DNA from 4 places in the Virgibacillus siamensis genome. Region 2 is predicted to be linked to each of the others. Evidence: riboswitches for the same ligand, from Rfam matches in the RefSeq annotation. Region 2 holds a riboswitch; each other region holds the start of a gene.

Region 1 (3,951 bases), on a different contig from region 2:
AGTTTTTCCATCAACGGGCACTACTGCTCCGTCAAATTCCTTCAAAATGTAATTCTGAATCTCTTCGGAATGCAGCACATCAACCAGCGTTTTCAATGCTTCATTATCTTTATTTTCTTTCTTTACAGCAACAACGTTCACATATGGAGATTCTTCACCTTCCAGAATCAGTGCATCTTCCATCGGGTTCAAATCTGCTCCGATTGCATAGTTCGTATTAATCGCTACCAGTGTATTTTCTTCTGTTTCGTAAAGCTCAGGCAGAAATGCTGCTTCATAGTCATATGAGAACTTCAGGTTTTTCGGGTTTTTCACAATATCATCCACTGTTGCCTCTACATGATCAACATCATCTGCTATTTTGATTAAACCTGCTTTTTCCAAAAGTGACAATACACGGCCATGATCCGCAACTGAGCGGCTCATAAGCACTTCAGTTCCCTCAGGTACTTCCTTAATACTATCAAATGATTTTGAATAAATTCCCATTGGCTCGATATGAATACCGCCTAAATGTGTAAAATCATAACCAATTTCTGCTTTTTGTTTTTTCAAATACGGGATATGCTGGAAATAGTTCGCATCAATTTCACCGCTGGACAAGTCTTCATTCGGAAGTACATAATCCTGATATTCTTCAATTTTAAGCGTAATACCTTTATCCTTCAAAATTGGCTTTGCTTTTTCTAAAATTTTTGCGTGAGGTGTGCTTGATGCACCGACTTTAATAACATTATCCTTCGCGCTGGATTCATCCCCGCCACATGCTGCAAGTACTAAAATAAATAATACAGATACGAATGCCAATACCTTTTTCATCTGAATTCTCTCCTTTTATCGTTTATCTAATTTACTGGAAATAAAGTCTCCAATGAACTGAAAAATAAATACAATAATAACAATTAGAATGGTACAAATTAGCACAACATCAAATTCCCGGCGCTGGAAACCAAAGAAATAAGCATAGTTCCCAAGTCCGCCTGCACCGATAACACCCGCCATAGCTGTGTAGCCAATGAGCGCAATCGCTGTAACAGTCAGACCGGATACAAGTGCCGGCATCGATTCCGGCAGCAGAACCCGGAAAATAACAGTCCATGTTTTAGCTCCCATTGATTTGGCTGCTTCAATTACCCCTTTATCCACTTCCTTCAAGGCAATTTCAACAAGCCTTCCATAAAATGGCGCTGAGCCAATAATCAGGGCGGGTAAAGCTGCGTTTGGTCCACGGATTGTACCTATTAAAAAATCTGTAAATGGGAACAGCAGCAAAATCAGAATAATGAATGGAATTGCCCGGAACACATTCACAACCGCTGCAGCAATCATATTTAAAAATTTATTTTGCCAAATACCACCTTTTCCGGTCAGAAAAAGCATCAATCCGAGTGCAATCCCCAGAATCAACGTGCCAACCAAGGCAAGTATCGTCATATAAAAAGTCTCATACGTGGCAACCCACAACTCCTGGGTGTCTATATTCGGAAATAACTCAGTCAACATCACGGACCACCTCCACTTCCACAGAGGTTTCATTCTTAATATAGTCGACCGCCTTGTCTATTTCAGATGGCTGACCATCTATTTGAACGAATAGGGTTCCATATGCCCCACGCTGTGTCTGCGTGATTTTTCCCTGTAAAATATTGATATCAATGGCAAACTTCTTGGCGACACTGCTCACCACTGCCTGATTGGCTGTTTCACCAAGGAAATGCAGGCGGATGATTTTACCGCTTTGGTACGTTTCAACCAGACTGGCATATACTTCATTCTCGTCACTGGTACCCATCACCTGTTCCACGAACTTTTTCGTAACCTGCTGCTGCGGCCTCAGGAAGACATCCATCATCTCACCTTGCTCCACAATTTTTCCTTCTTCCATGACAGCAACCCGATTGCATATCTTTCGGATGACATGCATCTCATGGGTAATCAAAATAACAGTCAGATCCAGTTTTTTATTAATGTCAACCAGAAGATCCAAAATCGCATTTGTTGTTTCAGGATCAAGTGCTGATGTTGCTTCATCACAAAGCAGCACTTTCGGTCTGTTTGCGAGTGCTCTGGCGATACCGACACGCTGTTTCTGACCGCCACTTAACTGTGATGGAAAGGCATTTTCCCTCCCGGACAACCCAACCAATTTTATTAATTCCTGTACACGTTCCTCCCGTTCACGTTTTGGAACTCCGGCAATTTCAAGCGGGAAGGCAATATTATCTTTTACCGAACGCGACCAAAGCAGGTTGAAGTGCTGAAATATCATCCCGATTTCCTGTCGTGCAAGCCGTAAACGCTTCGTATTCAAAGCTGTAATTTCCTGCTGATTTATAACAATTCTTCCGTCTGAAGGTTCTTCCAGCCGGTTCAGAAGCCGTACAAATGTACTTTTCCCTGCCCCGCTGTACCCGATTACACCGAATATTTCACCTTCGTTGATGGATAGGGTTAAATCATCAACAGCTGTAATGTTATTCTTATTAGATGTAAATACTTTGCTTAAACCCTCGATTGAAATCAACAAAATCCTCCTTCAGACATTACGATGTCACAAATTAAAAACGCCCTTCCGTAAGAGAACGGAAAGACGTAAGCTGCTATCTTCACGTTCTCTTATCTGTCAAAGCTGTTGCTTTGCAGGAATTGGCACCTTTTCAAATAAACTTCATTTGAGGTTGCCGCGGTTTCACAGGGCCAGCCCCTCCACCGCTCAGGATAAGAGAAAAACGTATTAAATTTTTAAAAAGTATAATCAAGATATTAGCATCCATTTGCCGGCATGTCAATCATTTTTTGCGAACAACTCCGGTTTATATTCCATTAGATAACGATAAATATTTGGTATGGAACGGAATGCATATACTTTTTCCTTCACTTCATTGTTTTCCTTTATCAACAGGCATGGAACACTTTCCACTTTATTTTCCTGCATGAAGTCAGGATTCAAGGATGCATTCATGTCATAAAATATATCTTCACCATGGACCGATTCAATTTTATTCAGCATTGATTTTGCCAAACTGCATGTACCGCAAAATGGTGTGTAGATATACAGTAACAAACGATCCTGTTGTAATACTTCCTCTGTTGCTTCCTGCAAAATGATCACCCTATAGTAAAAAAATCGGATTGACCCTGATTCCCTTTCCGGCCAACTCCACTGCTATATCGTGTTCAGGGGTCGCCGCAACTTCACGGTATTCACCGCTAACGTACATATGCTCGGCATGGGGCAGTTCCCTGGTCAATTGCCGCCGCAGTTTCACTCCTGAACTGTCTTCATCAACTAAAATATACACATCACGGTTATCGAGATTGTACGTTTCCAAAAGTTCGTCAAACTTTTCCACACCAAGTGTGCCGTTCGTACATATGATTTCGAGGTCTTCCGTAATGACCTTTTTAATTTGTTTTTTGTCTGTCAAACCTTCGACAATAATGATTTTTCCCGGATCATCCGTCATCACCAAATCGCTCCCAGTTGAAAACAGATTCTTTAAAATTATAACACAGCAGCCAGGGTGTACAGTTATTTTATGCTTGATGCATGATTTCATAGAAATATGGCTTCCTGCTAAAAAGAACTCTTACAAAAAGCATATTCCATTTTGTAACCCTTATGCTCCAAATTGTACGTTTAGTTGCTTGAGCAATACTCCAAAAAAAGAAAAGCAGGCAAAATTGCCCGCTCCATTCATTAATCTTCGTCAACAATTTCTTCGTATTTTTCTGCTGACAGCAATTTATCAATTTCTGATTCATCGGAAGGTTCAACAACAACCATCCACGCCTTTTCATATGGAGATTCGTTCACAAATTCGGGACTGTCTTCCAGTTCCTCATTTATTTCAACGACTTTGCCGCTGATTGGTGCGTACAATTCTGAAACTGTTTTAACTGATTCGACACTGCCAAATGGTTCATCAACCTCAATTTCATCACCGGTTT
Region 2 (3,951 bases):
ATTGTCGGGCCTGCAGGTTGTGGTACAGCTAAGTATCCGCTCAACCAAGTTCTTTGTGCCTCCGTCAATGTCGGCAGCAGAATGTTAAGACTATCTGCCTGTTCCTGATTAAAAGGACTATTTGTTACTAATAACTCCAAAGATATCCACCTCACATTGGAAAATTTTTTTATAGTACAAGCTCTATGAACTGTTGTTTTGAAAACTTATATGATTCATCAAACCTTTCCTGACATACAATAACCTCCTCTTGCCATTTTTAGTTCCCCGATATCACTGTTGATCCGGAAACGCAAAGTGGATTAATTAACCCTAAATTGATAAAATTACTTGGGTTAATGGTATTTTTTATACCCCCAATGCTGACTGGAGGGAATTCAGAAGCAAGTCAAAAGGCATACGCTTAAAAAAATTATTAGTTGACTGCTCATATTTAATTTGAATTCGATCCTGCAGTATGCATTCCACACTCTGTTTTATTAAAACCAGTCCATCTGCCTGCACGAGGATCCTCGGAATCTGTGACTGAATGTGTACATGGGATACAGCCAATACTCGGATACCCCTGATTGTGCAACTCATTGTACGGTATTTCATTTTCCTGTATATACGCCCAGACATCTTCCCATGTCCAGTGAATTAACGGACAAACTTTAATTGACTTAAATCGGTCGTCCTTATTAACAAAATCTGTTTTACTGCGAAAAAGAGATTGCTCCCTTCGAAGGCCTGAAATCCATGCTGGTTTCCCTGTTAATGCTTCTTCAAGTGGTTTAATTTTTCGGATGAAACAACATTGATTAGGATCACGCTCCCAAAGGGCAGAACCATATTTTTCAGCTTGCTTATCCAACGTTAATTCAGGCTTTTTCATTCGGATATGAAGCTCCGGATATTTATTTCTTATTTTGTCAATAAGATCATAAGTTTCTTGAAAGTGAATCTCCGTATCCAGAAAAATTATCTCCGCTTCTGGTTTCACCTTGGAAATTAAATCAATTAAAACAACTCCCTCCGCACCAAAACTACATGCATAAACTATAGAATCCCCATATGAATCATAAGCCCACTGTAAAATCCTTGAGGCACCTTTTGTATCATCTGAAGGGCTTAAGTCTTTAAATGGGTCACCAGTAAAATCGCGGTATGTGACCGTTTGCGTTGTCATCTTCTCCCTCCTGACAGACAGTGATTTTTCATTACCTACTAAAAAAACACCACAATTAAACAGTTTTTAAACCGAATAAAAGGATGCCTTTAGTTGTCTAATGGGCAATATATTATCTTTTTTGTTTGCGGTGCTTTCCTGTTAATGAAAAACGTTGCTTCTCTGTTGTGTCTATTTGTGTAACTTCTCCATCATGTACAGTAATTACAATTGAACCATACCGTAACTTCTTTAACGTCTCGGTAATTTGTTGAATGATTGACTCAACTTCCCTTTCTTCATTCACGAAAACCACCCCTGTATTTGTAGAATTTCCTACAGAGAAACGGAATCATCATGACTTATAAATCGTCTTTATACAATAAATGGCGCCTTTCTTGCATGACAATTTCCCTGTTTCAAGCTGTCACACATTGTCAATCCAGTTTAAGGGTTGGAAAATAAAAAAATCCCTTCAAGATTAAGAAGAGATAGAATTAAAAACTTCATTCTTCTTATCTTTCAAGCATTTCGCTTGTAGGATTTGGCACAGTACTGCACAGCCTGTTGCCGAGGTTTCGATGGGCCCATCCCTCCACCTCTCTGGATAAGATAAATTGTGATTAACTTGTTGCCAAACATTTTACGATGCGAAAACTGAAAAGTCAACAGATTTTATAAAAAATTCAAAGTTGGGTCAAATTAACTATAATGAATTACAATTGGCTAAAACACGCAAAACATGATAAAATATTTTCTTGCAAGATTGTAAATAAATATCGACTGCCATACATTGATATCTTGCAAATATGAATGACAGGTGGTAACAAAATGACACACAACAATGAATATCAGGTTTTACTGTACTACAAGTATGCCTTTATCGAAGATCCGGCTGAATATGCCAGTGAGCATCTGCAATTCTGCAATGATCTTGAACTGAAGGGACGAATTCTTGTAGCACATGAAGGAATCAATGGCACTGTTTCCGGTACAGTAGAACAGACCAATAAATATATGGAAAGCATGCACAATGATCCGCGTTTTGCGGACATGGTGTTTAAGATTGATCCACATGATGGTCATGCATTTAAAAAAATGCACGTGCGACCACGTAATGAATTAGTTTCCCTTCGTCTGGAAAATGATATCAATCCAAATCAAACGACAGGGCAGTATTATGAACCAAAGGAATTCTTTGAGGCAATGCAGGATGAAAATACTGTCGTCCTTGATGCACGCAACGATTACGAATATGATCTTGGGCATTTTCGCGGTGCGATTCGTCCGGATATTGAGGCATTCCGGGATCTGCCTGAATGGGTGGAGAAAAACAAGGACCTTGTTGAAGGCAAACGCATTCTAACGTATTGTACCGGCGGAATCCGCTGTGAAAAATTTTCCGGATGGCTGCTTAAAGAAGGCTTTGAAGATGTCGGTCAATTGCATGGCGGAATCGTCACATATGGTAAAGACCCGGAAGTGCAAGGCGAGCTATGGGATGGACAATGCTATGTGTTTGACGAGCGGATATCCGTACCAATCAACAAAAAAGAACACGTTATCGTCGGTGAAGATTACTTTGACGGACAACCGTGCGAACGTTACGTCAACTGCGCAAACCCTGAATGCAACAGACAAATGATCTGCTCCGAGGAAAATGAGCATAAATACTTGCGGGGCTGCTCTCATGAGTGCAGGATCAGTCCGCGGAACATGTATGTGAAGGAACACGAACTTTCCGAAGAGGAAATCCAGCGCAGATTGAAAGTGATTGAAAAAGAAAAAGTGAAACAGGAAGCATAAAGGTAATGGGCAGGCGATATATCGCCTGCCCATTTTTTAGGAAGTTTGCTCTTTTAACTTGTCTGGCTTTCCTTTCGTGAACTGAATGACAGTAATCACTGCAAACAACGCCAAACCAATCAATGAGAATATGAGATGCGGGTATACGAGCATTAACCCGCCCACAATTAAAATGATCCGTTCAATCCAGCTTAAATTGCTGACGAAGTAACCAATCATACTGGAGCTGATGGCTGCCATCCCAAGCATGGCAGTTACGACGGCAATTGAAACGTTTACCACGTTGGCATCACCTTGCAGAAGCAGAATCGGCTGCGACAAGAACATATATGGGATGATAAATGCTGCAATCGCCAGTTTAACTGCAGTTACACCCGCTTTCATCGGATTTGCCCCCGCAATACCTGCACCGGCGTATGCAGCTAAACAAACTGGCGGTGTGATATCCGCGACAATTCCGAAATAGAATACAAACATATGAACGGCAATTACCGGAACGTCAAATGCCAATAATGCGGGTGCTGCCATTGTTGCGGTAACAACATAGTTTGCAGTTGTCGGCAGCCCCATGCCAAGAATAATACAAGCAATCATCGTAAAGAACATGACAAGGAAAAATTGTCCCTGTGCCAGATCAATGATTCCACCTGCGATCTTTGGCCCTAGCCCTGTAGTCGTTACTGTACCTGCAATAATACCTGCCGTAGCACAGGCTGCGATTACAGGCAATGCTGTCCGGGCACCTTCCTCCAGAATTTTAATGATTTCCTTAAAGGACATTCTCGTATCTTTCCGGAAAAAGCTTATAATAAATGCTGCACCGATCGCATACAATGCCGCATATGTCGGCGTGAAACCGATCAGCAGCATACCTATAATCAAAACGAGCGGCGCAAAAAGATCGAGTCGTTTGGCAAGATTTTTCAGTTTCGGCAGCTGATCTTTGGCCAAACCAAGAATACCCAGTCTCCTCGCTTCAAAGTGCGTTCCCATAAACA
Region 3 (3,951 bases), on a different contig from region 2:
TAAAGGCTTCTGATCCAGCAGGACATTCCCTTCAGTTTGCTGAATTTCTCCGGAAATAATGGAAAGTAATGTGGATTTCCCGCAGCCGCTCGGCCCAAGGACAGCTGTTATTTGGCCCTCTTTGACGCTGAATGTGATATTATCCAATGCTTTTGTAAATGTTTTTGCTGAAAAGTAATGGTGTGAAATATTTTCTAAGGCAAGAAATGACATGACTTTTCCTCCTTAGCTTTTCAGTTTTCCCCGCAAATTCTGAATTTTCCCTTTCATCATTTTTAATAGATCCGGAAAAGATTTTAGCAGCTTTTCCCGATTCAAGATGTGTTGTCATTAATCTATGCTGCCAAGCAATAATGTGTGCATGCCTAGTTTAGTTTACCTCCACTTTGGTTCAGACCGGCACAAAAAAAACGGCCCCTGAAGAGAGGCCGTAGTCAGCATTTACCTGACAAAAGCTTTTTCCATCATATATTAAAAAATCCTTGTGGGATGAGGAAACAATTGATTTTAACCCCGGTATAAAGGACCGGCGTTTTTGATTTCATCACCTGCATGGGTGAACTGTTTGAAATTATCATGAAATTTCATGGCAAGCGCCTGAGCTTCTTTGTTATAAGCTTCGTTATCGTTCCATGTTTTCTTAGGAATCAGGACTTCATCCGGTACTCCCGGAACATGCATTGGAATTTCCAGTCCGAAAATATCGTCCTTGGTTGTTTCAGCAGAGTTTAATTCACCTTCAAGTGCTGAATGAACCATTGCCCGGGTGTAGGAGAGCTTCATCCGTTTACCGGTTCCATACGATCCACCGGTCCAACCGGTATTCACAAGAAAAACATTTGTATTATATTGATCGATTTTTTCACCTAGCATTTCAGCATATGTTGACGGCTCAAGCGGAAGAAATGGTGAACCGAAACAGGCCGAAAAAGTTGCCTGTGGTTCGGTTACGCCACGTTCGGTACCGGCAAGTTTACTTGTATAGCCGCTCAGAAAATGATACATTGCCTGTTCTTTAGTCAGTTTGCTGATTGGCGGAAGGGTTCCTGAAGCATCCGCCGTTAGGAAAATGATTGTATTCGGATGACCGGCAACGCTTGGTGTAACAATGTTATCGATGTTTTCAAGTGTGTAGGCAGCCCGAGTGTTTTCCGTTAAAGATGTATCATCATAATCAGGATTTCGTGAGCCTTCATCCAGAATTACATTTTCCAAAACAGAACCGAATCGGATAGCTTCGTATATTTGCGGTTCCTTTTCCTTGGAAAGGTTAATGCATTTTGCATAACATCCACCTTCAATATTGAAAACACCATTGGTACTCCACCCGTGTTCGTCATCACCAATCAGACGACGGTACGGGTCGGCGGAAAGGGTTGTTTTACCGGTTCCGGACAGGCCGAAAAACAGTGCAACATCGCCTTCCTGGCCAACGTTTGCTGAGCAGTGCATTGATAAAATATCACGTTGCGGGAGAAGGAAATTCATCACGGAAAAGATGGATTTCTTGATTTCCCCGGCGTATTCCGTGCCCCCGATCAAAATGGTGCGCTTTTTGAATGAAACAAGTATAAATGTTTCGGAATTTGTTCCGTCCACTTTCGGATCTGCCTTGTATGTAGGAGCAGATACGATAGTGAATTCTGATTGATGCGATTCTACTTCTTCCTCTGTCGGTTCAATAAACAATTGTCTGGAAAATAAGTTATGCCATGCATATTCATTAAAAACCTGAATGGGGAGACGATAATTTTTATCGGCACCGGCATAGCCTTTAAAATGGTATAGCTCATCTTTCTTTTTTAAATATGCAATCACTTTTTCGTACAGGTTATCAAAGGAAGCTTCGTCAATTTCTTGGTTGACCAATCCCCAGTCAATAACATCCTGTGTTGTTTCATCCCGTACGATAAACTTGTCTTTAGGGGAGCGTCCGGTATATTTACCGGTAGTAGCGCGAATAGCACCTGTGGCGGACAATGTTCCCTCACCGCGTGATAATATTTTCTCAACGAGCTGTGGCACGGAGAGATTATTTTGCAAGTTGTGATGAGAAAGCAATTCTTTGATAAGTTTTGATTGTTCCACCGCGTTCATATGTGATACCTACCTTTTTGATGGATTTTTAATTGACATGCATTTGATTCATCGTGTAAATCTGTTTATTTAGTATAACACATTCACAAGATTAGTCCATACTAATTATACGAATAATTATATGAAATTTTATTGTCAAATGTGTACACACGTTAAGAGTTGACATGACGGCGCTATTCCGTTAAGCTGAATTTCGAGCGGAAACTCTCTTATTCAGAGTCGGTGGAGGGACAGACCCCATGAAGCCCAGCAACCGTCACGTTATGTGAAAAGGTGCTAACCTGAAGCAAGGATTTATCCTTGGACAATAAGAGCGAAAGGCTGCACATTCCTTTCCTCATGATTACGGGAAAGGTTTTTTTATTTTTTCTAACCTTATTAAAACATAATCATACACTGAATAGACAGATTTCCGTACCATCTATTTTAGGGGAGGATTTAGTCATATGACTGCAAATCGTCGTTTGTTTACATCTGAATCGGTTACAGAAGGTCATCCGGACAAGATTTGTGATCAAATATCAGATGCCATTTTGGATGAAATATTAAAAAATGATCCTAATGCAAGGGTCGCATGCGAAACAACTGTTACTACAGGATTAGTATTGGTATCCGGGGAAATTTCTACTACTACATATGTAGATATTCCTGCAATTGTGCGCCAGACTATCAAAGATATTGGGTATACGCGGGCAAAATTCGGATTTGATGCTGAAACATGTGCTGTACTGACTGCTATCGATGAACAGTCAGCTGATATTGCCGGCGGGGTTGATACGGCATATGAGACAAGACAAGGGAATAAAACCGATGAAGAAATTGCTTCTATTGGTGCAGGGGACCAAGGTTTGATGTTTGGTTTTGCCTGTGATGAAACAGAGGAATTAATGCCATTGCCGATTTCACTTGCGCATAAATTGTCAAAGCGGCTGGCAGATGTCCGGAAAGATCATATATTGGATTATTTGCGACCTGATGGTAAAACACAGGTTACGGTAGAATATGATGAAAATAATCAACCGGTTAAAGTCAATACGATTGTTATTTCCACGCAGCATCATCAGGACATTTCGACCGAACAAATTGAAAAAGATTTAATTGAACATGTTATACGTCCGATTGTTCCAGCGAATCTGCTTGATGAATCAACAAAATTCTTTATCAATCCAACGGGCCGGTTTGTGATCGGTGGTCCACAGGGGGATGCCGGCTTAACCGGGCGCAAAATCATTGTGGATACGTATGGTGGATATGCAAGACACGGTGGTGGTGCTTTCAGTGGTAAGGATTCAACCAAAGTTGATCGCTCTGCTGCATATGCAGCCCGTTATGTGGCCAAAAATATCGTTGCTGCAGGACTGGCGAAAACGTGTGAAGTGCAGCTGGCATATGCGATTGGTGTAGCAGAGCCGGTTTCAATCTCCATTAACACATTTGGAACCGGTACTGTTGCTGAATCTGAAATGGAAAAAGCAACTAGAAAGATTTTTGATCTGCGGCCGGCTGGAATCATCCGGATGTTGGATTTGCAGCGTCCAATCTATAAAAAAACAGCCGCATACGGACACTTCGGCAGAACAGATATATTATTTCCATGGGAAAAGACAGACAAGATCGAGGAACTGCAAGCTATTATAAATGAATAATAGAGAGAGGTGCTAAATGCACTTCTTTTTAGACAAAACGTGGCTGGGACATTACAAAACGTGTTATTAAAAAGACGAACAATTAGAGAATTAGCGTAGGAAATATACGGAGACTCCTGCGGGAAGTAAAGCCTAGATGAGACCCCGCAGTGCGTAAGCACGAGGAGGCTCAACAGCTGCCCGCGGAAAGCGAAGTATATTTCCGGAG
Region 4 (3,951 bases), on a different contig from region 2:
TACCGCAGCTTCACATTATGAACCAGACTTTTTCGCACTGTTGAATGAATTCCGTCTGCTGCAATCAGTCCATTCCCCTGCATAGTCGACCCATCGTCCAAAAACACAGTAATCGTGTCCATGTTTTGTGACACATTCACAATTCGTTTACCAAGTTGAAGTGTACCTTCGTTCAAATGATGAGCGAGCGCTATTTGCAGCTTTGCCCGGTGAACAGTGAAATAAGCAACCCCATATTGCTCATTGAGCTTTGAAATATCGATGGTATTCAGTTTATCTCCGTTGTGATCCAGAAATTCAATCTTATTCAATAAATGGGACGCAGATTCAAGATCATCCATCACTCCCAACCGGTTTAGTACTGTCCACGCATTAGCACCTAAACCGAGTCCTGCACCCACTTCCTTTAATACGTCCGTCTTCTCCAGAACCGTCACCAGAAAACCTTCCCGCTGCAACATGATTGCCGCTGTCAGCCCGGCGATCCCGCCGCCTGCAATTATAAAATCATATTTCATAACCACTCCGCCCTTCATTCTCTCTTACAGCATATAACCTATAACGGAAACTGCAAACTTATAATTTTAAAAAACCACATCTCCGTTTCATTTATCGGGATGCGGTTCGGTATCATTTTGAAAAACATTTCGACCTATTTTTTGCGATACAAGGTAAGAAAGTGTTGCGATAAGCAGCATGGACAAGAATGGAATGAAGGATTTGCCAAAATCTGTTTCCTGATGAGTACCAATCATAGGGTTATATAATGACGTCAAAACCAAGCCTGATACAATTTGAAACAAACCATACAACACGATAAAGTTTACGATAAACACGAAATACTTTTTCAAACCTTTCACCTCTTATTATTGATACGAATTACAGCAGCAAACGTTTCAAGGGATGTAATCTATGCTAGTAATCCAAATAATGTCGCATCCAAACATTTGGCTCAATATAAACACCTTTATCAGCCGCAATATCGACATTCAACGGTACTAAGCCATCTTTTATGACATATCTTCCTGAAGCGGGCAGTTTCAAACCTGTCCAATCTTCCCATTTTTTAACAGAAGCAGGAATAACCATCGACCTTTCCGCCACTTTAATAATCGAAGCGCCGGATTTATAATGCGTCCTAATCCAGGGATCAAACGGTGTAGCATCTTCCCTCAACCAAGTAATGTATTCATCCATAGGTATTAGCGGATACTTGGATTTTGAGGATGGCCTGACAGGGGCGACCATTTTATCCAGATTATGTTCAACAGCCAAAGCCTTCATTTCCCTGACCATCAATCCACTCAGCCCCTTCCCCCTGAAATCCGGGTGAATGACAATCGCCAGAGCTGAAAGCGAATTTGGGGATTTATGATATTTGTAATCTGTCATTCCTTTCTCAAAAACACCATCCCAACCGGACGGCAGAGTCGCATCACTACCATCCCAATCAAATGGAATAGCATTACCGCACGCCACAGGGTGTGATTCTTTATTGAACAAAAGATATTGAAATTCGGGAAAGCAGGAAAATAATTTTCTCCAATACGTTACACCAACGGGATCCTGGCTCATATACTTTACCCAGCCCAATCCATGTAATTTATCGAATTCATCTACTAATTCCGGACGTGCTTTAACTGTGTTTACCGTATAATTATCCATACTTTATTTTCCTCCTGAATTTCACATATATAAACCAGTACAGCCGCGTTACTTGGCCTTTGAAGAGTAACACGGCTTTCTAAAAATTCATCTAACATAAAGCATAACATCCACAGAAAAAATAACCACCCCGGCATTAATCTGAACTATCAATTTCAATTTTTTCTTTTATCGGGCTTTAAATCACAGTTAATTACTTCGTTTCCAATAAGTTTTTGTCCCGTTATTTGTTATGATGGCTTTCCTTGGAATGTTGATTAATATGAACATGAGATTCAGGATATCAACTGACGATGCCATAGCGTTAACGAATATCAGAAGCTTCATGGATGGTGTTAGTGCTCCAATTATTCCCAGCACCATTGGTAATAGCATGGAAATAATAATAAAAGGAGCAACAGTAATAATGATGTACCTCGATTTTGTAATCACTTCTTCCGTTGCTACATACCCGCCAAATAGTGTGAGTCCAATCGTCGTGTTTTCGGATCTGAGAAAGTTTGGTATGAAAATCAAATGGAGTAATTCATGGATGAAGACCAATAAGAATATTAAGAGTATAATTCCCAGGTTAACGGTAATTGTTAATGAATCCTGCTGCGTTGTCATACCAAATTCATTTAATGTAATACCGGAAAAAAGATTTATCATCCAAAGGGCTGCAATTCCATTCAGTATCATAAACGGAATTGATAAAAGAATAGCCACTGTCAAACTTTGGGGTACTTTCATTTCCTTCCAGCCATTTTGAATCAGTTCCACATGTACAGCTTCATTCATCTTCGGCAATTTATTCCGTACCTTCATGACACTCCCCCCATTTTCAACATATTACGATTGACACATTTCATGAATTGTACTAAACTGACTATCATCCAATTAAATACACCACTTATCCAGAGTGGCTGAGGGATCTGGCCCTGTGAAGCCCGGCAACCTGCGCAAATAACTGCAAGGTGCCAATTCCAGCAAACCGCTATATATGCGTTTTGGAAGATAAGATATTCTATAATCTCCTTCCAAGACGGAAGGTTTTTTGTTTTTGTACAGGTTTTATTGCACAGTCCAGATGTTGAATCGACATGATAGCAATAACCCCAGAATTCCTAACACACTTACATTCATCAAGGGGGAGATTGGAATGAACACAACAAAAATTAATAAAGGAAATCCTTTTGCGTTACTGCCTTTTATCATTTTTTTACTGTTATTTATCGGATCCGGTCTTATAAATGGCGACTTTTATAAACTGCCCGTACTTGTTGCAGTATTCATTGCCGTTTTATTCGCACTGTTTATGAACCGGAAAATGGCGTTTAAAGATAAACTTGACCACCTGACAAAAGGTGCAGGTCATCCCAACATTATGCTGATGGTCATAATTTACCTGCTTGCCGGTGCATTTGCTGCTGTCGCTGAGGGTGTTGGAGCAGTTGAATCAACCGTTAATCTCGGTTTAACTTTCTTACCGGAAAACCTGTTAATTGTCGGGTTGTTTATAATCGGCTGCTTTATATCCATTTCAATGGGGACATCCGTCGGCACGGTCGTTGCGCTTGCCCCAATCGGTGCCGGACTTGCTGATCAGACCGGTATGAGTACTGCCTTGATTATGGGTGCAATTATCAGTGGTGCCATGTTCGGTGATAACTTGTCGATGATTTCCGATACGACCATTGCGGCGGTTCGAACACAGGCTGTTAAAATGAGTGATAAATTTAAGGTGAACGTTTATATCGCACTTCCCGCTGCAATTGTAACAGCTGTAATTTTCGGAGTAATGACACTTGATGCAAGCGGCGGGGTCAGCGGAAATCACCCATATGACCTGATAAAAGTATTGCCATATCTTGCCGTACTTGTATTTGCGATTGCCGGTGTCAATGTCATCTATGTCTTAATCGGCGGTACCATTTTCGCCGGAATCATTGGACTGTTTTACGGTAAATTCGACGGCATGGGATTCCTGAACTTGCTTGGCGACGGCATGGCCGGCATGCAGGAACTATCCCTGTTATCGATTTTACTAGGAGGTTTAGTCGAACTAATCCGTGTAAACGGCGGAATTGACTTCATGCTTCATGCTATCAGCAATCGAATTAAAACACGAAAAGGTGCCGAAGCAGGAATTGCCGGACTTGTCAGCGCCTTTGATGTATCAACAGCCAACAACACAATCTCTATTATCAGTGTTGGTCCGCTAGTCAAACAGATTTCAGAACGGTTCGGTGTCGACCCGCGACGATCAGCTAGTGTTCTGGATATTTTTGCAAGTGCATTTCAGGG

The links. Region 2 has a riboswitch for S-adenosylmethionine ahead of B1K71_RS01950 (YezD family protein). Riboswitches for the same ligand answer to the same signal wherever they lie in the genome.
Region 1: linked by a shared signal. The riboswitch ahead of B1K71_RS13340 (methionine ABC transporter ATP-binding protein) and the one ahead of B1K71_RS01950 (YezD family protein) in region 2 are both predicted to bind S-adenosylmethionine.
Region 3: linked by a shared signal. The riboswitch ahead of metK (methionine adenosyltransferase) and the one ahead of B1K71_RS01950 (YezD family protein) in region 2 are both predicted to bind S-adenosylmethionine.
Region 4: linked by a shared signal. The riboswitch ahead of B1K71_RS07490 (Na+/H+ antiporter NhaC family protein) and the one ahead of B1K71_RS01950 (YezD family protein) in region 2 are both predicted to bind S-adenosylmethionine.

The regions. Positions count from the first base shown of each region.
Region 1 is NZ_FUIH01000007.1:1,888,524-1,892,474, forward strand. Features, by position in the region: gene B1K71_RS13330 (MetQ/NlpA family ABC transporter substrate-binding protein) at 1-819, opposite strand, end outside; gene B1K71_RS13335 (methionine ABC transporter permease) at 835-1,503, opposite strand; gene B1K71_RS13340 (methionine ABC transporter ATP-binding protein) at 1,493-2,524, opposite strand; SAM riboswitch class I at 2,614-2,725, opposite strand; gene B1K71_RS13345 (thioredoxin family protein) at 2,786-3,103, opposite strand; gene B1K71_RS13350 (toprim domain-containing protein) at 3,114-3,467, opposite strand; gene gcvH (glycine cleavage system protein GcvH) at 3,701-3,951, opposite strand, start outside.
Region 2 is NZ_FUIH01000006.1:203,638-207,588, reverse strand. Features, by position in the region: gene B1K71_RS01960 (assimilatory sulfite reductase (NADPH) flavoprotein subunit) at 1-140, opposite strand, end outside; gene B1K71_RS01955 (phosphoadenylyl-sulfate reductase) at 434-1,168, opposite strand; gene B1K71_RS01950 (YezD family protein) at 1,281-1,454, opposite strand; SAM riboswitch class I at 1,660-1,761, opposite strand; gene B1K71_RS01945 (oxygen-dependent tRNA uridine(34) hydroxylase TrhO) at 1,979-2,953, shown strand; gene B1K71_RS01940 (TRAP transporter permease) at 2,990-3,951, opposite strand, start outside.
Region 3 is NZ_FUIH01000007.1:1,799,544-1,803,494, reverse strand. Features, by position in the region: gene B1K71_RS12890 (ABC transporter ATP-binding protein) at 1-213, opposite strand, end outside; gene pckA (phosphoenolpyruvate carboxykinase (ATP)) at 508-2,097, opposite strand; SAM riboswitch class I at 2,304-2,411, shown strand; gene metK (methionine adenosyltransferase) at 2,544-3,743, shown strand.
Region 4 is NZ_FUIH01000007.1:772,862-776,812, reverse strand. Features, by position in the region: gene B1K71_RS07510 (FAD-dependent monooxygenase) at 1-518, opposite strand, end outside; gene B1K71_RS07505 (hypothetical protein) at 606-851, opposite strand; gene B1K71_RS07500 (GNAT family N-acetyltransferase) at 916-1,665, opposite strand; gene B1K71_RS07495 (DUF3267 domain-containing protein) at 1,855-2,472, opposite strand; SAM riboswitch class I at 2,555-2,668, shown strand; gene B1K71_RS07490 (Na+/H+ antiporter NhaC family protein) at 2,807-3,951, shown strand, end outside.